DNA from 4 places in the Pseudomonas sp. MF6755 genome. Region 2 is predicted to be linked to each of the others. Evidence: predicted binding sites of a transcription regulator. Region 2 holds the regulator's gene; each other region holds the start of a gene.

Region 1 (5,836 bases), on a different contig from region 2:
GACTTGGATTTCATACCGGCCTGGTGTCTGCGTGGTCGCCAGATAATCTTCTACAGTGAACTCAAGAAAGCCCTGGGTGACGCCGATAAGCATATCAGGCAGGGTGACGTTGTCGGCGCGGGTCGTGACGCCCAGGCCCAAGGCAAGCAGCGCCATCGTAGCGCAGAGAAGACTGCGGTACTGTGAGCGGCTAATGCGTCGGGAAACTGTCGTTTTAATATCCATACTCAATAAATAGCAAAGCTCGTGCCGTTTAGTGTTGGGTACGCGTCGTACCCCTAGGATTTAGGAGTCTGGGCATGGCAGGTGTAATGGATTCAGTAAACCAGCGTACACAGCTGGTAGGGCAGAATCGCCTGGAGTTGTTGCTTTTCCGCCTGGATGGCAAGCAGTTGTACGGCATCAACGTGTTTAAAGTGCGGGAAGTGCTGCAATGTCCCAAGTTGACGATAATGCCCAGGTCCAATCCGGTGGTGTGTGGCGTGGCCAACATCCGTGGCGCGACTATTCCGATTCTTGACCTGGCACTGGCTACGGGTTCCGCCGGTTTGCAAGACCGCCAGAACCCGTTTGTGATCATCACCGAGTACAACACCAAGACCCAGGGTTTCCTGGTGCGCTCGGTGGAACGTATCGTCAATATGAATTGGGAGGAGATTCATCCGCCACCCAAGGGCACTGGGCGTGATCACTACCTTACTGCAGTGACGCGGGTCGATAACCAGTTGGTGGAAATCATCGACGTGGAGAAAATCCTCGCCGAAGTGGCACCGACCTCGGAAACTATCTCCGTCGGCGTAGTGGACGCCGAGACCGCACACAAGGCCGTGTCCCTGCGCGTGCTGACGGTGGACGACTCCTCGGTAGCGCGCAAGCAAGTCACGCGTTGCCTGCAAACCGTCGGTGTCGACGTGGTGGCCCTTAATGATGGTCGCCAAGCCTTGGATTACCTGCGCAAGCTGGTGGATGAAGGCAAGAAGCCAGAAGAAGAATTCTTGATGATGATCTCCGACATCGAGATGCCGGAAATGGACGGCTACACACTCACGGCCGAGATACGCAACGATCCACGCATGCAAAAATTGCATATCATCCTGCATACTTCGTTGTCGGGAGTATTCAATCAGGCAATGGTCAAGAAAGTCGGTGCTGATGACTTCCTGGCCAAATTCCGTCCTGATGACCTCGCATCCCGGGTAGTCGACCGGATCAAGGCAGCAGATCACGGCTAGGGGATGTCCCCCGGCGGTCACACGATTTAAGAGGCGGTATCAGTGTCTACGGGTAATTTGGATTTTGAACAGTTCCGGGTCTTCCTGGAAAAGGCCTGTGGCATATTGCTCGGTGAAAACAAGCAGTACCTGGTATCCAGCCGTCTCAACAAGCTGATGGAACAGCAGGGCATCAAGTCCCTGGGTGAGTTGGTCCAGCGGATCCAGGGGCAGCCGCGCAGCGGGCTCAAGGAGATGGTGGTCGATGCCATGACCACCAACGAAACCTTATGGTTTCGTGATACCTACCCCTTTGAAGTGCTCAAGAACAGAGTGCTGCCGGAAGCCATCAAGGCCAGCCCGGGCCAACGTTTGCGAATCTGGTCGGCGGCCTGTTCCTCGGGGCAGGAACCGTATTCGATCTCGATGTCCATTGACGAGTTCGAACGTACCAACATGGGCCAGTTGAAGGCCGGCGCGCAGATTGTCGCCACGGATTTGTCCGGCACCATGCTGACCAACTGCAAGACCGGTGAGTATGACAGCCTGGCCTTGGGCCGTGGTTTGTCCCAAGAGCGCCTGCAACGCTACTTTGACCCGAAAGGGGCAGGGCGCTGGGCGATCAAGGCCCCGATCAAGAACCGTGTAGAGTTCCGCTCGTTCAACCTGCTCGATAGCTACGCCAGCCTGGGCAAGTTCGACATGGTGTTCTGCCGCAACGTGCTGATCTATTTCTCGGCCGAAGTGAAGAAAGACATCTTGTTGCGCATCCACGGCACGCTCAAGCGCGGGGGCTACCTGTTCCTCGGTGCTTCTGAAGCGTTGAACGGACTTCCGGATCACTACCAGATGGTCCAGTGCAGCCCGGGGATCATTTACCAGGCCAAGTAAGCCGTACGCGATCAAAAATGTGGGAGCGGGCTTGCTCGCGAATGCGTTCTGTCAGTCAGAGATAAGTTGACTGACCCTCCGCATTCGCGAGCAAGCCCGCTCCCACATTTGTTATGCGGCAGTCCTCCTGAAAGCGGCAACTCCTTATTGCCGCTTTACTGGCGCCACGCGGAAATCGCTTGCCGCTTTTCTGGCATCGCCGCCGGCAACTCCCCTCGAAACCCTTGATATACGGGCTCCCGCAAGATTGGCATGCACCTTGCTATAACCCTGCTAACGAACAGCAGGTCAGCCTAAAGGTTTCCGCCATGAGCATCAGCTTCGATAAAGCGCTCGGTATCCACGAACAAGCCCTGGGTTTCCGCGCCCAGCGTGCCGAAGTCCTGGCCAACAACATTGCCAACGCCGATACCCCGAACTACAAGGCTCGGGATCTGGACTTCTCTGCCGTGCTCGCTGCACAACAGGACAAGACCAAGAACGGCACCTTTGCCTTGAACATGACCAACAGCCGTCATATTGAAGCGCAGGGCCTGGGCAATGGTGACGAGTCGCTGCTGTATCGCACGCCGATGCAGCCGTCGATCGACCAGAACACAGTGGACGCCCAACTGGAGCAATCGAACTACGCCGAGAACTCGGTGAACTTCCAGGCCAGCTTCACCCTGCTCAACAGCAAATTCAAAGGGCTGATGTCAGCCCTGCGTGGAGAGTAAGCCATGTCCCTGTCCAGTGTTTTCAATATTGCCGGCAGTGGCATGAGCGCGCAGACCACGCGTTTGAACACCGTCGCCAGTAACATCGCCAACGCCGAGACCGTGTCTTCGAGCATTGACCAGACTTACCGCGCCCGTCACCCGGTGTTCGCCACCATGTTCCAGGGTGGCCAGGGCGGCGGCAGCGATTCGTTGTTCCAGAACCAGGATGCAGCCGGCTCCGGTGTGCAAGTGCTGGGTGTGGTCGAAGACCAGAGCAACCTTGAGGCCCGTTACGAGCCGAACCATCCTGCCGCGAACGAAAAGGGGTATGTCTACTACCCCAACGTCAACGTAGTCGAGGAAATGGCTGACATGATTTCCGCCAGTCGCTCGTTCCAGACCAACGCGGAAATGATGAACACCGCCAAAGCCATGATGCAGAAGGTCCTGACTCTGGGTCAGTGATAAGGGGCGCCAAATAATGGCCATCGTTGATACGTCTAACAACACAGCAGTCCAGGACCTGTTCAATTCCAAGGTCAAGGACGCTTCGAACAATGTATCGAATGTTTCCAAAGCTGCCACTGGCAACCAGTCGCTGGGCAAGGATGCATTCCTGCAGTTGCTGGTCACCCAGCTGAAAAACCAGAACCCGCTGTCGCCCCAGGACAACGGCGCGTTTGTGGCCCAGCTTGCACAGTTCAGCAGCCTGGAAGGCATCAACACCCTGAACGACTCGGTGAATAACATCTCCAGCAACTTCAGCTCGTCGCAAGCGCTGCAGGCTTCGTCGCTGGTGGGGCGGTCGATCATCACCCAGACCGACAAGGCCATGGTCGATACCAGCAAGAGCATGACCGGTTCGGTGGCGGTGACATCGGCGGTGGGCAACGTCTCCGTCAAGATCACCGACAAAGACGGCAATGTCGTGCGCACCGTGGACATGGGCGCGCAGAGTGCCGGCAGCCAGAACTTTATCTGGGATGGCAAGAACGACAAGGGCGAGGTTGCTCCAGCTGGCACCTACACCTTCAATGCAACTACCAAAAATGACAAGGGTGAACCGTTAGCCCTGGCCACCTCGCTGCCAGCTACGGTCACCAGCGTGACCCTGAGCAAGACCGGCGGCGAAATGCTGCTCAACCTTGCAGGCGGCATGGGCAGCGTCAAGCTGTCGCAAATTCAGACTATCGGTACATAGAGCCGGCTAAATACGGCAGAGGGAGAGAAACATGTCTTTTAATATCGGCCTTAGCGGCCTCTATGCGGCCAACAAACAACTGGACGTGACCGGCAACAACATCGCCAACGTCGCGACCACTGGCTTCAAGTCATCCCGTGCGGAATTCTCGGACATCTACGCGGCTTCCAAGCTCGGTACCGGCCAGAACAGCATCGGCAACGGTGTGAACCTGGCGGCGGTGTCCCAGCAGTTCACACAGGGTGACGTCAACGGTAGCGGTGGCATCCTTGACATGGCGATCCAGGGCGGTGGCTTCTTCGTGCAGAAGGGCAGCGACGGCTCGCTGGAGTACACCCGTAGCGGCGCATTCCGCGCGGACAAAGACGGCTACATCACTAACAATACCGGTACCTCGCGTCTGCAAGGTTATGCTGCGGACGAGAATGGCAAAATCACCAAAGGCGGCCTGGTCGACCTGCAACTGAACCTGGCGAACCTGCCACCGAAGGCGTCTACCAAGGTGGACTCTTCCAGCAACCTGAACTCTTCGTCGCCGGTGATCGATCAGTCCAAGAACCCGTTTGATCCAACCAAGTCCGAAACCTTCACCACGCAATACGGCACCACCTTGTACGATTCCCAGGGCAACGCACACCCGATGGTGCAGTACCTGGTGAAAACCGATGCCAACCAGTGGCAGGCCTACACCTTGATCGATGGTCGCAACCCTGATGGTTCGGCGCCTACCGGTACCGGTGCTGGGGTGACGGCGCCAGTGCCGTCGACCTTGAGCTTCGATGGTGCCGGTAATCTCAAGAGCATCGTGACCGGCGGTGTTGCCGGTAACACCTTGACCATCAAGGATTGGGTACCTGGCACGGTGACCGATGGCGTATGGAAGCCTAACGATGCGACGGCGAACAAAGACGGCATCGCCATCAATATGGGCACCGTCACTCAGTACAACTCGGCCAGCTACCGTAACCCTCCGGTCACCGATGGTTATGCCACCGGCCAGATCACCGGCCTGAAGATTGATGGCAGCGGTGTGCTCTTCGCCACCTTCAGTAACCAGCAAAGCAAGGCCATCGGCCAGATTTCCCTGGCCAGCTTCAATAACGAGCAGGGCCTGCAGCCGGCCGGCGGTACGACCTGGAAAGAGACCTTCGCGTCAGGCCAGCCGGGTTTTGACGCACCGGAATCTGGCACTCTGGGTTCGATCAAGGCCACTTCCCTGGAGAACTCCAACGTCAACCTGACCAACGAGCTGGTGGACCTGATCAAGGCCCAGAGCAACTATCAGGCGAACGCCAAGACCATCTCCACCCAGAGCACCATCATGCAGACCATCATTCAGATGACCTGATACCGTCGCTCAAGTACCCGCACACAAAAAGGCCCCTCGATCGAGGGGCCTTTTTTGTGTGCGCTACTTAGTCATTTACTGCTTGTTTCACCTTACCCCGATGCGGGAACGCGTAACGCCAATTTCGCCACGTATGAGCCAACGGACGGACGTCGTCCAGCGACTATAGGGTTTAAGTAAATGGCGAGCTATGCATTGTGGGGGGGTAGCGCAGGTGGAGCGCGTGGTTTCGACGCGACTGTCTATGGCGGCACGTATGGGCGGCAAAGTCCGGCGTATGGGGCCAACGATGACAAGGCTGCCAACACGGAGTCGGTCAGGAAGCTGCTCAGTGAATTGATGGATGCCGAAAAAACATCCAAGAGCCAGACGGCTCAAGACCTTCGCAACAAGTTGAATGATAAGCGCGAAGAACTGGGTGACGAAAAATTCAAAGAGATCATGAAAGAGCTGATGGAAAAGGCTGACGTCTCTTGGTTGGAGCATT
Region 2 (5,836 bases):
AAAAACATCAAGTTGGCGATTTTCGACGTTGATGGCGTGCTGACTGATGGCCGCCTGTACTTTCTCGAAGACGGCAGCGAGTTCAAGACGTTCAACACCCTCGATGGCCAGGGCATCAAGATGCTGATGGCGGCGGGCGTGCAAACGGCGATTATCAGCGGTCGTAAAACACCGGTTGTGGAACGTCGCGCACAAAACCTCGGGATTCCTCACCTGTATCAGGGCCGCGAGGATAAACTGGTGGTGCTGGACGAGCTTCTTGGCCAACTCAACCTAAGCTATGAACAGGTCGCCTATCTGGGTGACGACCTGCCGGACCTGCCGGTGATTCGTCGGGTGGGCCTGGGCATGGCCGTCGCGAATGCTGCGGCGTTTGTGCGCGAACACGCCCACGGCATCACCACCGCCCGTGGCGGCGAAGGTGCCGCACGCGAGTTCTGCGAGTTGATCCTGCGTGCCCAAGGCAGTCTTGAAGCGGCCCACGCCGCCTACTTATAGAGCGTTATATGCTGAGCAAAAAGATTCGCAACTTCCTGCTATTCGGGGTCATCGCCGCGCTGCTCCTGGCGGTGGGCTACTGGAATATCAGCCCGGAGCGCTTTCTCGACAAGCCTGTTGCACAGGTTGACGAAGGTGTCATCGACTATTACGCCACCAATGCCTACAGCATTCAGTACCTGCCCGACGGCAAGGTGCAATATGAGATGACGTCTGACAAGGTCGAGCATTTGAAAGCCTCCGAGGTCAGCCTGCTGACCAACCCGGACCTGAACCTGTATCGCGGCACCGAGTTTCCATGGCACGTCACCAGCAAGCGTGGCGAGGTCAACCCGGACGGCACCGAAGTTGAACTGATCGACTCGGTGCGCATCGCACGTACAGACGCGCAGAACCGCGACACCGTCATTACCAGCAGTCGCATGACCGTATTCCCACAGAAGCAATATGCGCAGACCGAGCAAGACGTTAGAATCGACGGCGCTGGCGGTGTATCGACCGGCAAGGGAATGAAAGCGTATTTGAAAGAAAGCAGGATACACCTGCTATCGAACGTAAGAGGACAGTATGAGGCTCGTTAAAACCCTCCCTATTTTGCTCGGTCTGGGCGCAGCACTGGGAAGCGTGAGCGCCTGGGCTCTGCCGAACGATAGCCAGCAACCGATCCACATCTCGGCTGACGATGCGCAGCTCGATGACAAGCAAGGTGTCGCAACCTACACCGGTGGCGTGATCATCACCCAGGGTTCGATGAAGATCACCGGCAACACGGTGACACTGACGCGCACCAAGACCGGTGATATCGATGTCGTGACCTCGGTGGGCAATCTGGCTTACTTCGAACAGCAGCAAGCAGCCAAAGACCCTGGCCCGATGAAGGGCTATGGCAAGACCATCCAATACCACGCCCAGCAAAACCGCATCGTCCTGATCGACCAGGCCAAGGTCCTCAGTGCTGACGGCAACTCGACCGAAGGCGAGAAAATCGTCTACAACACCCAGACCCAGGTCGCACAGGCGGGTCGTGCCAACGGCAGCAAGGTCACCGCACCTCGCCCACGCATCGACATGGTTATCCAGCCGAAGAAGAAGGCCGAGTAATGGCAACCCTGAAAGCCCAGCATCTGGCCAAGGCCTATAAGAGCCGTCAGGTCGTACGCGATGTCAGCCTGTCGATCGACAGCGGCCAGATCGTCGGCTTGCTCGGCCCCAACGGCGCCGGCAAGACCACTTGCTTCTATATGATTGTCGGGCTGGTCCAGGCGGATCAGGGGCGCGTATTGATCGACGACCTGGACGTCAGCCACCAGCCGATGCACGGTCGTGCGCGCGCAGGTATCGGCTATCTTCCCCAGGAAGCGTCGATCTTCCGCAAACTGTCGGTTGCCGACAACATCATGGCGATTCTCGAGACCCGCAAGGAACTCGACCGCGATGGTCGCCGCAAAGAGCTGGAAAGCCTGCTGCAGGAATTCCATATCAACCATATTCGCGACAACCTCGGCATGAGCCTGTCCGGTGGCGAGCGTCGCCGCGTAGAAATCGCCCGCGCCCTGGCGACTGCGCCGAAGTTCATCTTGCTGGACGAACCGTTTGCCGGCGTCGACCCGATCTCGGTGGGCGACATCAAGCAGATCATCCACCACCTCAAGGCCAAGGGCATTGGTGTTCTGATCACCGACCACAACGTGCGCGAGACCCTCGATATCTGCGAAACCGCCTATATCGTCAATGATGGTCAGTTGATTGCTGAAGGCGATGCCGAGACGATCCTCGCTAACGAACTGGTCAAGGAAGTGTACCTGGGTCACGAGTTCCGCCTGTAGACACAGTGGTATCGCGCCTTTCCCCGGAGCGCGCAGGAGTCAATAGAAACCTTGGTTTTTTTATTGTTACCGCGCTCTAGGCAAAGGCCCCGAGATCAGGCATATAATTTGCTTATGTTTGGCGCTCACGCGCCCTGTCGTGGATGGCGCATTGCGCCGGCGAATAAGGTGTTAAGCCCCTGCCATGAAACCATCGCTAGTCCTGAGAATGGGCCAGCAGCTGACGATGACACCTCAGCTGCAACAGGCCATCCGCCTGCTCCAATTGTCGACCCTGGACCTGCAACAGGAAATCCAGGAGGCCCTGGAGTCCAATCCGATGCTCGAACGCCAGGAAGAAGGCGACGACTTCGATAATGCAGACCCGCTGGCTGACAACATCGAGCAAAAACCCAACCCCGACGTGCAGGAGCCCTCCTATCAGGAAACCGCCCCTACGGTGGATAACCTGGAAGAAGGCGAATGGAACGACCGCATTCCCAACGAACTCCCCGTGGACACCGCGTGGGAAGACGTGTACCAGACCAGCGCCAGCAGCCTGCCAAGCAATGATGATGACGAGTGGGACTTCACCACCCGCACCTCCACGGGTGAGAGCCTGCAGAGCCACTTGTTGTGGCAACTGAACCTGGCGCCCATGTCAGACACCGATCGCCTGATCGCAGTTACCCTGATCGATTGCATCAATAACCAGGGTTACCTGGACGAAACCCTCGACGAGATTCTCGAAGCCTTCGACCCGGAACTGGATATCGAACTGGACGAAATCGAAGCCGTCCTGCACCGCATCCAGCAATTCGAGCCCGCCGGGATTGGCGCCCGCACACTCGGCGAGTGCCTGCTGTTGCAACTGCGCCAATTGCCGGCCAAGACGCCGTGGCTTACCGAAGCCCAACGCCTGGTCAACGATTATATCGACCTGCTGGGCAGTCGCGACTACAGCCAACTGATGCGCCGCATGAAGCTCAAGGAAGACGACTTGCGCCAGGTCATCGAGCTGGTGCAGAGCCTCAACCCGCGTCCGGGTTCGCAGATCGAGTCCAGCGAAGCCGAATACGTGGTCCCCGACGTTATCGTGCGCAAAGACAACGAACGCTGGTTGGTGGAGTTGAACCAGGAATCGATGCCACGCCTGCGCGTCAATCCGCAATACGCCGGTTTTGTGCGCCGCGCCGATACCAGTGCCGACAACACCTTCATGCGCAACCAGTTGCAGGAAGCGCGCTGGTTCATCAAGAGCCTGCAAAGCCGCAACGAAACGCTGATGAAAGTGGCTACCCAGATCGTCGAGCACCAACGTGGCTTCCTGGAGTACGGCGACGAAGCGATGAAACCGCTGGTACTGCATGACATCGCCGAAGCAGTCGGTATGCATGAGTCGACAATTTCCCGGGTGACCACGCAGAAATTCATGCATACCCCACGGGGTATTTATGAGCTGAAATACTTTTTCTCCAGCCACGTCAGCACCTCGGAAGGCGGCGAATGCTCGTCCACGGCGATCCGCGCGATCATCAAAAAACTGGTTGCCGCGGAAAATCAGAAAAAGCCGTTGAGTGACAGCAAGATCGCTGGTTTACTGGAAGCACAAGGCATTCAGGTCGCCCGTCGAACCGTCGCCAAGTACCGCGAGTCCCTCGGGATCGCGCCTTCCAGCGAGCGTAAGCGTTTGATGTGACGGGCAGGCCACAGCGTTCCAGTGGCAGGCGTCTTGCCTGCCGCTTTATGCACTGGCAACGAAGGAGAAGCTGTATGCAAGTCAACATCAGTGGACACCATGTAGAAGTCACCCCTCCACTGCGCGACTATGTCGAGCAGAAGCTGAGGAAACTTGAAGGCCATTTCGACAAGATCACCAACGTTCAGGTCATCATGAAGGTCGACAAGCTTCAGCAGAAAATCGAAGCGACCCTCCAGATCCCCGGTGGCGAAGTGGTTGCCAATGCCGAGCATGAAGACATGTATGCATCGATTGACTTGCTCACCGACAAGCTCGACCGCCAACTCAAAAAGCATAAGGAAAAGAATCTGAGCCTGCTACAAGGCACAGGTCGTTAACTCTCCCCCCATGATCCGACTTGAAACCATCCTGACCCCCGGCCGTTCACTTGTGAACGCGCCGGGCGGCAGCAAGAAGAAAGCCCTCGAGCAAATTGCCAACCTGATCAGCAGCCAAGTGCCTGCGCTGGAGATGCAAGATGTGTACGAGGCTCTGATTGCCCGTGAAAAACTCGGTTCGACCGGTTTTGGCAACGGTATCGCCATCCCTCACTGCCGCCTGCAAGGTTGCGAAACGCCCGTCAGTGCGCTGCTGCACCTTGAAAAACCTATTGATTTCGACGCCATCGACGGTGCCCCGGTCGACCTGCTGTTCGTCCTGCTGGTCCCGCAAGCCGCCACCGATGCGCACCTGGAACTGCTCCGGCAGATCGCCAGCATGCTCGACCGCAAGGAAGTACGCGAAAAACTGCGCAGTGCCAGCAGCAATGAGGCGCTGTATCAGGTCGTCCTGGATGAACAAAGCGGGCAGTAATCATGCGTTTGATCATCGTCAGCGGCCGTTCCGGCTCAGGTAAAAGCACTGCCCTCAACGTTCTTGAGGACAACGGTTTCTATTGCATCGACAACCTGCCCGCCGGCCTGCTGCCCGAGCTGGCGGAGCGCGCCCTGATTCACACCGAATTGGCACAACCGCTGGTCGCCGTGTCTATCGATGCCCGCAACCTGCCCAGCCACCTCTCGCGGTTCCCGGAACTGCTCGAAGAAGTGCGCGCCAAGCACATTCATTGCGATGTGCTGTATTTGGATGCCGACGAAGAAACCCTGCTCAAGCGCTTTTCCGAGACCCGCCGGCGGCACCCACTCAGCAGCGCCAACCGCTCCCTCGCCGAAGCCATCGAGGACGAAACCAAACTGCTGGGGCCGATCATTGATTTGGCCGACCTGAAAATCAACACCACCAATCTGAACCTGTATCAACTGCGCGATGCGATCAAGCTGCGCCTGTTGAACCAGCCAGAGCCTGGGACGGCGTTTCTGGTCGAGTCATTTGGCTTCAAGCGTGGCATGCCGGTAGATGCCGACCTGGTGTTCGACGTGCGCTGCCTGCCCAACCCCTATTGGAAACCGGAGTTACGCGATCAGTCCGGGCTGGACCAGCCAGTGGTCGACTACCTGGCTGCACAACCGGATGTGGAAGAGATGTTCCAGGACATCTCCAGCTACCTGCTCAAATGGTTGCCACGTTTTGCCGCGAGCAATCGGGCCTATGTCACCATTGCCATTGGTTGCACCGGTGGCCACCACCGCTCCGTCTATTTGACTGAGCGGCTGGGCCAAGTGCTGCAACAAACCCTCAAGAACGTCCAGGTCCGCCACCGCGACCTTAGCTGAAGGAACACCTGCGCGATGCCCGCTCTGGAAATTGAAATCATCAACAAGCTGGGCCTGCACGCCCGCGCCTCGGCCAAATTCGTCGGCGTGGCCGGGCAGTTCCCTTGCCAGATCCGGGC
Region 3 (5,836 bases), on a different contig from region 2:
AAGCCCCCTCCCACATTTGAATCACCACAGGGCCCAATGAAATCATCGGGCATGAAAAAGCCCGCAGCGACGGCGGGCTTTTTCAGCAAGCAGGAGGCAGACCTCAGATAGGTCGGCTGCCGTACTTGTTATCCGGCTTCTTCGGTGGATCAGCCACCACGTTAGCCTCGACTTCCTGCACTTTGCCGCCTTTGGCGAGGAATTCCTCCATCGCTCGGGCCAGGGCATCGCGCTCTTTGTTCTTGGCTTCAACGCTCGGCAGTTCATCTACCGAAACGGCAGCCTTGGCTTTGCCTTTGGCAGCAGGAACAGGCGCATCATCGCCACCATCGTCATCCGCAACATCTTCCGCTGCCGCTTCAAGACCTTCTTCGGTGTCGTCTTCGTCACCTACTTCGAGTTCGTCGTTTTCCAGATCATCGTCGCTCATGTTCTACCTCATGACTTGCGAAAAGCAGATTAGTTATAGCCCAGCTTCGCCCTCTGTCGAGGGTGCTGGAAAAAAATCAACATCCACTGGATAACCAGTGGCTTATGCCTCTTCACCGTGCAAGGTGGCGAGGACTTTACGAGCACCGCCATGATCACGGTGCTCGCCCAGATAAACACCTTGCCAAGTCCCTATTGCCAAGCGGCCGGCCTTGACCGGCAAACTCAGCTGGCAGCCCAGCAGGCTGGCCTTGAAGTGCGCCGGCAGATCATCCGGACCTTCGTCGTTGTGTTCGAACCCTGCACGCCCTTGCGGCACCAGCGAGTTGAAAAAACGCTCGAAGTCACGGCGAACCGCCGGGTCGGCATTCTCGTTGACAGTCAACGAGGCCGAGGTGTGCTGCAGCCACAGATGCAACAGGCCCACACGGCACGCCTTTAATTCAGGCAAGCCGGCAAGCAACTCGTCCGTCACCAGGTGAAAGCCCCGGGGCTTGGCCCGCAGGGTAATCAGGGTCTGTTGCCACATACAGTTCTCCGCCCGTCGGCGCGCATTCTAGCGCGCTCTGGGAAAAAACAAAGTGCCGAATACGCCTTCCTAGCTGTAAGACATTTGCACCCTTGAAAATGCCGTGTGGAACCCATCACAAAGTCGACAAAAAACCCATACACCTTTAGCCAAAGACAAACTCCAGGCAAAAAAATGCCCGGCAATCCGGGCATGTTTTTTTCGCGTACTTACAAGTTGTAGCCGCGCTCGTTGTGTTGCGCCAGATCGAGGCCAACCGCCTCTTCCTCTTCAGTGACGCGCAAGCCCATGACCATGTCCAGCACCTTGAGGATGACAAAGGTCACGATCGCCGTGTAGATCACGGTGAAGCCGACGCCTTTGCACTGGATCCAGACTTGGGCAGCAATGTCGGTCACGGTGCCGAAGCCACCCAGTGCCGGGGCTGCGAACACACCGGTAAGGATCGCACCGACGATACCGCCGATACCGTGCACGCCGAAAGCGTCCAGGGAGTCATCGTAGCCCAGCTTGCGCTTGAGGGTGGTGGCGCAGAAGAAGCACACCACACCGGCGACCAGGCCAATCACCAGGGCGCCCATCGGGCCCACGGTACCCGCGGCAGGCGTCACGGCGACCAGGCCGGCCACCACACCCGAGGCAATGCCCAGTGCGCTTGGCTTGCCGTGGGTGATCCACTCGGCAAACATCCAGCCCAGTGCCGCAGCTGCGGTGGCGATTTGAGTGACCAGCATCGCCATGCCTGCAGTGCCGTTGGCCGCTGCTGCGGAACCAGCGTTGAAGCCGAACCAGCCGATCCACAGCATGGCCGCGCCCACCAGGGTGTAACCCAGGTTGTGCGGTGCCATTGGGGTGGTCGGGAAGCCTTTGCGCTTGCCGAGCACGATACACGCCACCAGGCCAGCCACACCCGCGTTGATATGCACGACGGTGCCGCCGGCGAAGTCCAGCACGCCCCAGTCCCACATCAGGCCACCGTTGCCGCTCCAGACCATGTGTGCGATCGGCGCGTAGACCAGGGTGAACCAGATAGCCATGAAGATCAGCATGGCGGAGAACTTCATACGCTCGGCGAAAGCACCGACAATCAGCGCTGGAGTGATGATGGCGAACGTCATCTGGAAGGTGATGAACACAGCTTCCGGAAACAGCGCCGCAGGCCCGGTGATGCTGGCCGGGGTGACACCCGCCAGGAACGCCTTGCCCATGCCGCCGACGAAGGAGTTGAAGTTGACCACACCCTGTTCCATACCGGTGGTATCGAACGCGATGCTGTAGCCGTAGACGACCCACAGGATGCTGATCAGGCCAGTGATGGCGAAGCACTGCATCATCACCGACAGAATATTCTTGGAGCGGACCATGCCGCCGTAGAACAGCGCCAGGCCTGGGATGGTCATGAACAGCACCAGTGCGGTGGCGGTCAGCATCCAGGCGGTGTCGCCGGAGTTGAGGACTGGAGCAGCCACTTCATCTGCCGCCATGGCCAGGCTTGGCATTACGATGGACAGCAGGGCTCCGAGCCCTGCGAATTTACGCAGAGTCATATTGTTTTCTCCTGGGGCGTTGGGGTTTGGCGGCTTAGATTGCGTCGGTATCGGTTTCGCCGGTACGGATTCGAATAGCCTGTTCCAGATTGACCACGAAGATCTTGCCGTCACCGATCTTGCCGGTGTTGGCCGCCTTGGTTATCGCCTCGATAACCCGGTCAAGATCCTTGTCGTCAATGGCGACATCAATCTTCACCTTCGGCAGGAAATCGACCACGTATTCCGCGCCGCGATACAGCTCGGTATGACCCTTCTGCCGACCGAAGCCCTTGACCTCAGTGACGGTAATGCCCTGCACGCCGATCTCGGACAGTGACTCGCGTACATCGTCCAACTTGAACGGCTTGATGATGGCAGTGACTAGCTTCATGAAAACTCTCTCCCGAATTGGTGGACTTGCCCCAGGAAAACAAACCCGTCTCAAGTCTAAGCGCAGTGCCTGGCTTTGTAACGCATCGTCGCCTCGGCATTTGCCGTTGCGACGCCAGCGAACCACTGGTGACGAAACCTGTATCCCTGATCCGTCAGCGCACTGCATTCGTCACAGCGACTGCATCAGTGCATGGGTCATGATCGTCTAAGCAGAAACCTTGCCAGCTCCGTAAAAATCACTGAAATCAATCCTTTGCCTACTTTTACCCACCCACGGGGCGTTTGCGTGGCCTCAATGCGCATCAAAACAGTGCGCGGCCGCCCGTCACTATGCGCGAAAAGCGTGCGCCTGCGGCCGTGAAAGGACTATAGACGCTGCGTGGTACACTGCCCGCCAACAGTTTTCCGGAATATTTCCCATGCTCGCGCCCAAAGACCTCCTCGACGCCCTGAGCGGCCACGCCTCTCGCCTGTTCAGCGGCGACACCCCGCTGCCCCGCAACGAAATCGAAAGCCAGTTCAAGGCATTGCTGCAAAGCGGCTTCAGCAAGCTCGACCTGGTGAGCCGGGAAGAGTTTGATAGCCAAATGGTGGTGCTGGCCCGCACGCGTGCGCGGTTGGAGAGCCTGGAGGCGAAGGTGGCGGAGTTGGAAGCCAAGTTGACGCCACCCGCCGCTGAATAAACGCGGTCAGTGTGGGAGCTGGCTTGCCTGCGATAGTATCGCCTCAGTCTTTCTGATACACCGAGGCGTCTGCATCGCAGGCAAGCCAGCTCCCACATAAAGCGCTGCGAACGACTCCGGATACGTTCTGTAAAACCTCCCCCGCCTCGCTCTTCCCCACCTCGTCTACCCTTGAAAAACCCGCAGGAAGCGGCCTCTCTTTCAAGGAACGAGCATGTCCCTCGCCATCGTCCACAGCCGCGCCCAGGTCGGCGTCGAAGCCCCTGCCGTCACCGTCGAGGTCCATATGGCCAATGGTTTGCCATCGTTGACGCTGGTGGGCCTGCCGGAAACGGCAGTGAAGGAAAGCAAGGACCGCGTGCGCAGCGCCATCCTGAACTCAGCGCTGCAATACCCAGCCCGCCGCATCACCCTTAACCTTGCGCCTGCCGACTTGCCCAAAGACGGCGGGCGTTTTGATTTGGCGATTGCCCTGGGGATCCTCGCGGCCAGCGTGCAGGTGCCGGCGTTGATGCTCGATGACGTGGAATGTTTGGGAGAGTTGGCCCTGTCCGGCGAGGTACGGGCGGTGAAAGGTGTGTTGCCGGCAGCGCTGGCAGCCCGCAAGGCCGGGCGCACCGTGATAGTGCCACGCGAAAATGCCGAGGAAGCCTGCCTGGCGTCGGGGTTGAAAGTGATTGCGGTGGATCATTTGCTGCAGGTAGTGGCCCACCTGAACGGGCATGTGCCGATTGAACCGTACAAGTCCGATGGCTTGCTGTATTTAAACAAACCTTACCCGGACCTGAGTGAAGTGCAGGGCCAATTGGCAGCCAAGCGCGCTCTACTGATCGCGGCGGCAGGCGCACATAACCTGTTGTTCAGCGGGCCACCGGGCACCGGCAAGACCTTGCTTGCCAGTCGGCTACCGGGCTTACTGCCACCGCTGAGCGAGCAGGAAGCCCTGGAAGTCGCCGCGATCCAATCGGTGGTCAGCCTGGCTCCGCTGAGCCATTGGCCTAATCGCCCGTTTCGTCAGCCACACCATTCGGCATCCGGGCCGGCGCTGGTGGGCGGCGGCTGTGACATTTGGAAATAGATGCAACTAATCGGAAATAGATGCAACTGACAGCACGAAAGTCATAACGACTGATTTCTCAGAACTTTGACTAAACAGGCATTTCAATAGCTGGTCAGACAACCCAGAAAATCGCGTTCTAACGGGCACATACCTGCTCTTCACGGACAAAGAACAGGCAGTTTGGAGTTGTGTACGGCAAACGCCCGATGTACGAACGGCCATGAGGCGTTTTCGGTGGCGCTAGCGAAGGTGGCCTCTATCGCGCAAACGTTGATTGAGAGGCACGTGTCCTTAGCTCTGGCAACAGCGAGATTAATGCCAGTACACCTAGGCCAGCGCCAACCCAAAGCGCCCCCTGTAGCCCCAAGCCAGCTGCAATACCCCAGCCGCCGATCCACGAGCCCGCCATAACGCCGAGCATGATGCATGCCGTATGTACGGAGTTGACCAGCATGTTGTTATGTCCAACACGTGCCCCGCGGGTAATTAGGGCTGGGTTCATCGAAACACCGGTCAGGCCGATTACCACCAGTGCCACGATCGCGACGGCTTTGATTTGGCCGAACAAAGCAAAGATCACCATTGCAGCAATTGCTGCCACCAATCCGTACGCGATGACACTGATAGTATGACGGTCGGCCAACCTGCCAACGATATTGTTGCCTACCAGCGTTGCAAGACCGTAGACCACCAGCAGAGCGGGAACGATTGCCGCCGAAAAACCGCTAACTTCTGTCAAGATCGGCACAAAATAGGTGAAGCCCGCAAAGGTTGCACCGATCAGCAATAGGCTGGTGGCATAGACTTCCCACAGTTTGCCGTTTCTGAACACAGCCAGCTCTGAACGTAATGACGAAACGCGGGGAGGCGCCGGAAGCGGCGGCATTAGTTTTATCACCAGCAGCCCGACTAGCATGGCCACAACAGCCACCGCCAGGAAGCTGATACGCCAACCGAACCAGTCGCCAACCAGCGTTGCCGCCGGTAATCCGAGGACGGTCCCCACCATCAGGCCACCCAGTACCATTGACGAGGCACGCCCAAATAAATGGCTTTCCACCAGTTCCGAACACGCTGTCAGGGCGACACCAAAAAATGCCGCAGACGCAATTGCCGTGACGAGCCGTGCGACCACCATGATTTCGTAGCCCGGCGCCAGCGCGCCGATAATCTGCCCAACCACAAATAGACCAATCAAACCCAGCAGGGCTTT
Region 4 (5,836 bases), on a different contig from region 2:
GTAATTCGTCGATCTCCACCTGACCCCGGGCGCCGATGATGATGGCATCGTGGGGTTCGTCCAGGGTCAACACATGCAGGATGTTGCCGAATGGGTCCACCTGCGCTCGCACCGGACGCGGCAGGTCGAGTTGCCAGCTCAGCACATGCTGGCGCTCGCTGTCATGGGGTGTAAGGCGCAGGTACTGGATGCTGGCGCGCACCTGGTCCTCATAGTGGTAGGTGGTTTCGTGGCTGATGGAGAGTCTCATGCCGCCTCCAGGTAGGAACTGTAGATGGCATCGCCCAACTGGCGAACCAAAGGAATAAAGTCGGTCAGCCAGGCGTGCAGGCCTTCCTCGAGGATTTCGTCGATCGCGGTAAAGCGCAAGCGCGCGTCCATCTCGGCGGCCAGGCGCTGGGCCGGGCGGCCATTAAGACCGGGCAGGCTGGCGAGGATCTGGTCGATCTCTTCAGTGCAAGCCCGCAGCGAGCGCGGGACATCGGCGCGTAACAGCAGCAGTTCAGCCACTTGCCGAGCACCCGGGGCATCACGATAGATCTCGGTGTACGCCTCGAACGACGACAACGCGCGCAGCAACGCACTCCATTGGTAGTACGCGTGAGCCGTGCCATCGCTGACCGCCGCTGCCTGGTCACCAGCCATTTCGTAGCGCGCATCCAGCAAGCGCAGGGTGTTATCGGCGCGCTCGATAAAGATGCCCAGGCGGATAAAACGGAAGGCATCATTACGCATGATGGTGCCGTAGGTGGCGCCTCGAAACAGGTGGGAACGCTCCTTGACCCATTCACAAAACCGGCTCATACCGTAGCGGCTCAACCCCTGCTGGGCGATATCGCGAATATCCAGCCAAGTGGCGTTGATGTTTTCCCACATGTCGGCGGTAATTCGACCACGCACCGCATGGGCGCTGGCCCGCGCAGCGCCCAGGCAGCTGTAGATGCTGGCTGGGTTGGCCGCATCCAGCGCAAAAAAGTGCAGCAGGCGTTCGGCATCCAACTGGCCGTGGCGCTCGTGGTAATCCTCCAGGGTACCGGTGATCAGCAACGGCATAGCCAATTCGTGCAGGCCATCGCCGCGCCCATCCTGGGGCATCAGCGACAGCGAATAGCTGACATCGAGCATGCGTGCGAGGTTTTCGGCACGTTCCAGGTAGCGCGACATCCAGTACAAATCCGAGGCAGTTCTACTCAACATGGCATCATTCCTCGACCACCCAGGTGTCTTTGGTGCCGCCGCCCTGGGACGAGTTGACCACCAGCGAACCCTCGCGCAGGGCCACGCGGGTCAGGCCGCCAGGCACCACACGGGTTTCCTTGCCAGAAAGCACGAACGGACGCAGGTCGATATGCCGCGGGGCAATGCCGTTTTCGACAAAGGTGGGGCAAGTGGATAAACACAGGGTCGGCTGCGCGATATAGGCGTGGGGCTTGGCCTTGATGCGCGCACGGAAGGCTTCGATTTCAGCGGTGGTGGACGCAGGGCCTACCAGCATGCCGTAGCCGCCGGAGCCTTGGGTTTCCTTGACCACCAAGTCGGGCAGGTTCGCCAGTACGTGGGACAACTCGTCAGGCTTGCGGCATTGAAAGGTCGGAACGTTCTGCAGGATCGGTTCCTCGTCCAGATAGAAGCGAATCATCTCAGGAACGAACGGGTAGACCGATTTGTCATCGGCGACTCCGGTGCCAATGGCATTGGCCAGCACCACATTGCCGCAGCGATAGGCAGCAAGCAGGCCGGGCACACCGAGCATGGAGTCCGGGTTGAAAGCCAGCGGGTCGAGGAACGCGTCATCAAGGCGGCGGTAAATCACGTCCACTGCCTTGGGGCCATCAGTGGTGCGCATGAATACGCGGTCATCGCGCACGAACAAATCCGCGCCTTCCACCAACTCCACGCCCATTTCCCGGGCAAGGAAGGCATGTTCGAAGAACGCGCTGTTGAAACGCCCCGGTGTCAGCACCACCACACTGGGGTTATCCAGGGGGCTGGAGCTTTTCAGGGTATCGAGCAGCAGGTTGGGGTAATGATCGATGGGCGCAATGCGCTGCGCGGCGAACAGCTCAGGGAACAGGCGCATCATCATCTTGCGGTCTTCAAGCATGTAGCTGACGCCGCTGGGCGTGCGCAGGTTGTCTTCCAGCACGTAGTAGGTGCCGTCGCCATCGCGTACGAGGTCGACCCCGGAGATGTGGGAATACAGATCGCGGTGCAGGTTCAGCCCCTGCATTGCCAACTGGTACTGCTCGTTGGCCAATACCTGTTCGGCGGGGATGATGCCGGCCTTGATGATGCGTTGTTCGTGGTACAGGTCGGTGAGAAACATGTTCAGCGCCTTGACCCTCTGGATGCAGCCACGCTCGACAATTCGCCATTCACTGGCCGGAATGCTGCGGGGGATGGTGTCAAAGGGAATCAGGCGCTCAGTGCCTAACTCGTCCCCGTAGAGGGTGAAAGTGATCCCCGCCCGGTGAAACAGCAAGTCGGCTTCGCGCCGGCGCTGAGCCAGCAGTTCGGTGGGAGTGTCGGCCAACCAGCGGGCAAACTCGCGGTAATGGGGGCGGACCTGCCCTGCCCCATCGTACATTTCATCGTAATAAGTGCGGATCATGCCGTACTCCTTGTCACCCGGACGCCAGAACCTTCGCAAGGCCCGTGCCAGCGGCATAAACACTTAGTAATCAATGGGTTGGATAACAGGAAAATTCCTGTCGCACCGTCCTGGTGCGCAGGAACGCCCGGTGTCACGCCGCACGCGTCATTACAAGGCGGTATTTGACTATCAACAGCATAGCCAGAGTTGATTTCACTGCCCGGTCGGCACTGTAGATAATCGCTTCCATCAGCTGAACAGGACATGTCCTACAGCAAAACCCTTTGTGCAAGCGGTACTGTGTTACTTCGTGTACTGATCTGCTCCCTCGAGCTTCCCTTTACGCCACCCTATTCGGGTGGCTTTTTTTTGCGCGTAACAAAACCAGTGCATGTTCCGACAGCCCCCAAACAAAATCGGCCGACCCAAAGGTCAGCCGATACGCTGCGCTGCTCATAAAAAACCAACTACATGGGTAACCCACGCACCTCCTGCTTGACGCCCCATCCTTCAATGATCCCGCCCAGGGGCTCGACCACCGCCTCAAAGTCCTGCTCGAAGTCTCCTATGCCGTCGTAGGTTGCGAACATGATTTTGCTCAGTTCCAAGTACCAGGCGCCATCGTCGCGCGCGCTGACCTGGGCATTCAGGGATTCCCCACGAAATCGACCCGCAGCCCTGCGCGCCCGTTCCTCATCCGGGAAAATGGCGTAGAACTCGATGGGGTGAAAACGTGAGAAGTCGAAGCCGCCTTCTTTCATGCGGCGCAGAACGTTGGTGCTGATGTCTTCTTGATAGGCTGTGCTCATGAAACGTCCTCCTCAAACCGATGGATAGACTTTCCGTGCTTCCCGAAGCCCGCGCCCTACTGGCGCGGGGACTACGGCAGTAACAACACCGCTGGAAAACAAGCATGTAGCTGACAAGACCAGACCTTAGCGATTCATTCGCTGATCTCCGTTGCAGAGTAGCGCGAAGCTATCACCTCCACCAGAGGCGCTTGAAGGGTCTATAGAAAATGTTCAGGCCGCGGGTTCGACCTTGAGGTCCTTGATACCATTTTGATCATGCAGGCTCTTGACCGTGGGATCGGGAACACGGTCGGCGAGATCGTTAAGGTCCAGCTTTTCCAACACCGGCGACACACGCACGCGCACCATCTGTGCGGCTTCTTCCAGCGTCGGCTCATGCTCGCAGTCGAATTGCTCGACTACCGGCTCGCCACGGTCGTTGATGAAAGAAACATTCCACTTCGGCATCGGTGCCTCCTCGATAAAACCCGTAGGTGGGCTTACCTCTATCTGGACCTTGAGGGCTCGCCAAACGTTCCACTCAAGGCCAGAGACACCTGATCAGTTGCAGTTATTTTTCAGCGTGTTCTTTCAAGGCTTTCAAGGTGTTGAACGGCGCGTCCACCACGAACTTGTTGGCCAGCCACGACGGCACGCTGCCACCTGGCTCGGTGTGCACCTGGTAGGTGACTTCAGTCTCGTTGGCGCCTTTGGGCACCAGTTTCCAGAAGCCATCAACCTGGGCGACTCGCACGTAGCCTTTTTCTTCCGGCTTGTAGGTCGGTACACCCTGCAACTTGCGGGTGACGGTGCCATCGGCATCCTTGGTGGTCGTGACATGGATATACGAGTCACGATCCGTCACAGGGAACGGCGCCTTGAACTGGGTATAGGTCCAGGCCTCGTCGCCTTTCTTGTCGACGAGTTTCTGGGATTTGCATTCGTGGATCCACGCGCAAGCGCCAGCCACGTCTTCCTGCAGCGCCTGGACCTTGGCGACCGGCGCCTTGATTACAGTCACACCGCGATACGCCTTGTACTTGGAGCCGGCAATTTCGCTCAGGGACACCTTGATACCGTCTTCATCCTTGGCGACTTGCCAATTCTCAGCCTGGGCAGTGGCAGCAAACAACACAGTAAAACCGCACAGCACAGCCATTCGTTTCAGCGAACCCATTGTTGTATTCCTTATTGTTGAAGTTCCAATAGTAAAGCCCATCAAGCCGCCGTCATCTGTTCCCACCAGCCGATCAGCCGGATCGCGTCGGCCTGGTCGTTGCCACAGACCTCCAGATCCGCCTTGAAATCACTGCACACCGCTGGCCGTTCCGGTTGACCGAACAACTGGCACAGTTGTTCGACCGACAGGTGCAGGCAGCGAACGCCTGCCGGTTTGCCCTGGGGCATTCCTGGCAACGGTGAACTGATGGAGGGGGCGATGCAGCATGCGCCACAGCCTTCACGGCATTTCATGCACAGCAGGTCCTCGACGACTCAATAGGGATGGCCGGGCTAGAGTACGCCCTTAAACAGCCGTTTTAAAATGGTCCAACAGGGGTTTTTCGCACAAAACAAACGTGACTGACCAGTCTGCGACAGATGGTCGGCGTATTGGGTCACCTGTGGCTGCACAGTTTTATTGCTTGAATTCGAAATCCAGCGCGGCACCTTCTACATCACGGCGCTCATCGTTACGCAGTTGCAGCTTCATCTCATTGCTGAGCAAGCGGCCGTTGATCTGGAACGCACTGTCGTCGGTGGGCTTTTCGCCAAACATCGGCGGCAGCAAGGGCACGCTCTTGGGTTTGGGCATGGTGCCGATCGGCTGCAGCAACCTGACCATGTCCGAGGGTAGGGACAGGTCCAACTGTGCCGGTGGCAGTTTGGTCTGGGCGATTTCATGGGCCGACTTGGACTTGCTCGCCACGGGTGCACGCTTTTTGGTCGATGCGGCTTTTTTCTGGGTGGGGGCCTTTTTCGCAGGAGTTGGTTTCTTCGCAGAGGGCTTTTGCTCGGCACTGACAGTGGGCTTGCTGTCAGCCACCGGCGGTGCTGCCAGCACAGTGCCAACATTGCACAGGCTTAACAGGCCAATCACCAAAGTAACGCGGAAAATAGAAGTCATATCGCCAACAGCATTAACGGCAGAAGGCCATATGCTCGCTTGTTGTGGGCGGCATGACAAGGGTACAGATCAGTGTTGTCCCCTTTGCACGCCTCAAAAGCCCGCCGCGGTCTCCTGGCACAACTGGTTGGCAAGCATGCCCAGGGTCATCAACGCACGCTCTGCCTCGCGGTTCCACGGGGTACCGCAATTGAGGCGAATACAGTGGTTGAACTGTTCTGTATTACTGAAGATCAGCCCCGGTGCAATGCTGATGCCCTGCTGCAAGGCGCGCACGTGCAGTTCCTGGGTATTGACCCGCCCCGGCAAACTGACCCACAGGATAAA

What was found. The regulator sigma-54, encoded in region 2, starts transcription at its own class of promoters, with help from an activator protein. The targets are predictions, from matches to a motif close to ANTGGCATNNANNTTGCTNT.
Region 1: flgB (flagellar basal body rod protein FlgB) is a predicted target of sigma-54. The motif match lies at 2,349-2,368, and genes of this name have one in related genera.
Region 3: glnK (P-II family nitrogen regulator) is a predicted target of sigma-54. The motif match lies at 3,087-3,106, and genes of this name have one in related genera.
Region 4: JFT66_RS03805 (circularly permuted type 2 ATP-grasp protein) is a predicted target of sigma-54. The motif match lies at 2,644-2,663, and genes of this name have one in related genera.

Annotation. Positions count from the first base shown of each region.
Region 1 is NZ_JAEKDA010000002.1:359,571-365,406, reverse strand. Features, by position in the region: gene flgA (flagellar basal body P-ring formation chaperone FlgA) at 1-225, opposite strand, end outside; gene JFT66_RS04130 (chemotaxis protein CheV) at 300-1,232, shown strand; gene cheR (protein-glutamate O-methyltransferase CheR) at 1,275-2,102, shown strand; gene flgB (flagellar basal body rod protein FlgB) at 2,411-2,818, shown strand; gene flgC (flagellar basal body rod protein FlgC) at 2,822-3,265, shown strand; gene flgD (flagellar hook assembly protein FlgD) at 3,282-4,001, shown strand; gene flgE (flagellar hook protein FlgE) at 4,033-5,349, shown strand; gene JFT66_RS04100 (hypothetical protein) at 5,530-5,836, shown strand, end outside.
Region 2 is NZ_JAEKDA010000006.1:222,077-227,912, forward strand. Features, by position in the region: gene JFT66_RS09805 (KdsC family phosphatase) at 1-498, shown strand, start outside; gene lptC (LPS export ABC transporter periplasmic protein LptC) at 507-1,079, shown strand; gene lptA (lipopolysaccharide transport periplasmic protein LptA) at 1,066-1,599, shown strand; gene lptB (LPS export ABC transporter ATP-binding protein) at 1,599-2,324, shown strand; gene JFT66_RS09825 (RNA polymerase factor sigma-54) at 2,509-4,002, shown strand; gene hpf (ribosome hibernation-promoting factor, HPF/YfiA family) at 4,077-4,382, shown strand; gene ptsN (PTS IIA-like nitrogen regulatory protein PtsN) at 4,393-4,857, shown strand; gene rapZ (RNase adapter RapZ) at 4,860-5,717, shown strand; gene JFT66_RS09845 (HPr family phosphocarrier protein) at 5,733-5,836, shown strand, end outside.
Region 3 is NZ_JAEKDA010000024.1:58,083-63,918, forward strand. Features, by position in the region: gene sutA (transcriptional regulator SutA) at 104-430, opposite strand; gene JFT66_RS26440 (secondary thiamine-phosphate synthase enzyme YjbQ) at 533-958, opposite strand; gene JFT66_RS26445 (ammonium transporter) at 1,168-2,505, opposite strand; gene glnK (P-II family nitrogen regulator) at 2,540-2,878, opposite strand; gene JFT66_RS26455 (accessory factor UbiK family protein) at 3,300-3,563, shown strand; partial or broken gene JFT66_RS26460 (YifB family Mg chelatase-like AAA ATPase) at 3,778-4,623, shown strand; gene JFT66_RS26465 (MFS transporter) at 4,880-5,836, opposite strand, start outside.
Region 4 is NZ_JAEKDA010000002.1:297,608-303,443, forward strand. Features, by position in the region: gene JFT66_RS03795 (transglutaminase family protein) at 1-250, opposite strand, end outside; gene JFT66_RS03800 (alpha-E domain-containing protein) at 247-1,197, opposite strand; gene JFT66_RS03805 (circularly permuted type 2 ATP-grasp protein) at 1,202-2,611, opposite strand; gene JFT66_RS03810 (ribonuclease E inhibitor RraB) at 3,061-3,402, opposite strand; gene JFT66_RS03815 (hypothetical protein) at 3,616-3,852, opposite strand; gene JFT66_RS03820 (START domain-containing protein) at 3,956-4,561, opposite strand; gene JFT66_RS03825 (YkgJ family cysteine cluster protein) at 4,603-4,857, opposite strand; gene JFT66_RS03830 (hypothetical protein) at 5,021-5,509, opposite strand; gene JFT66_RS03835 (aminotransferase-like domain-containing protein) at 5,603-5,836, opposite strand, start outside.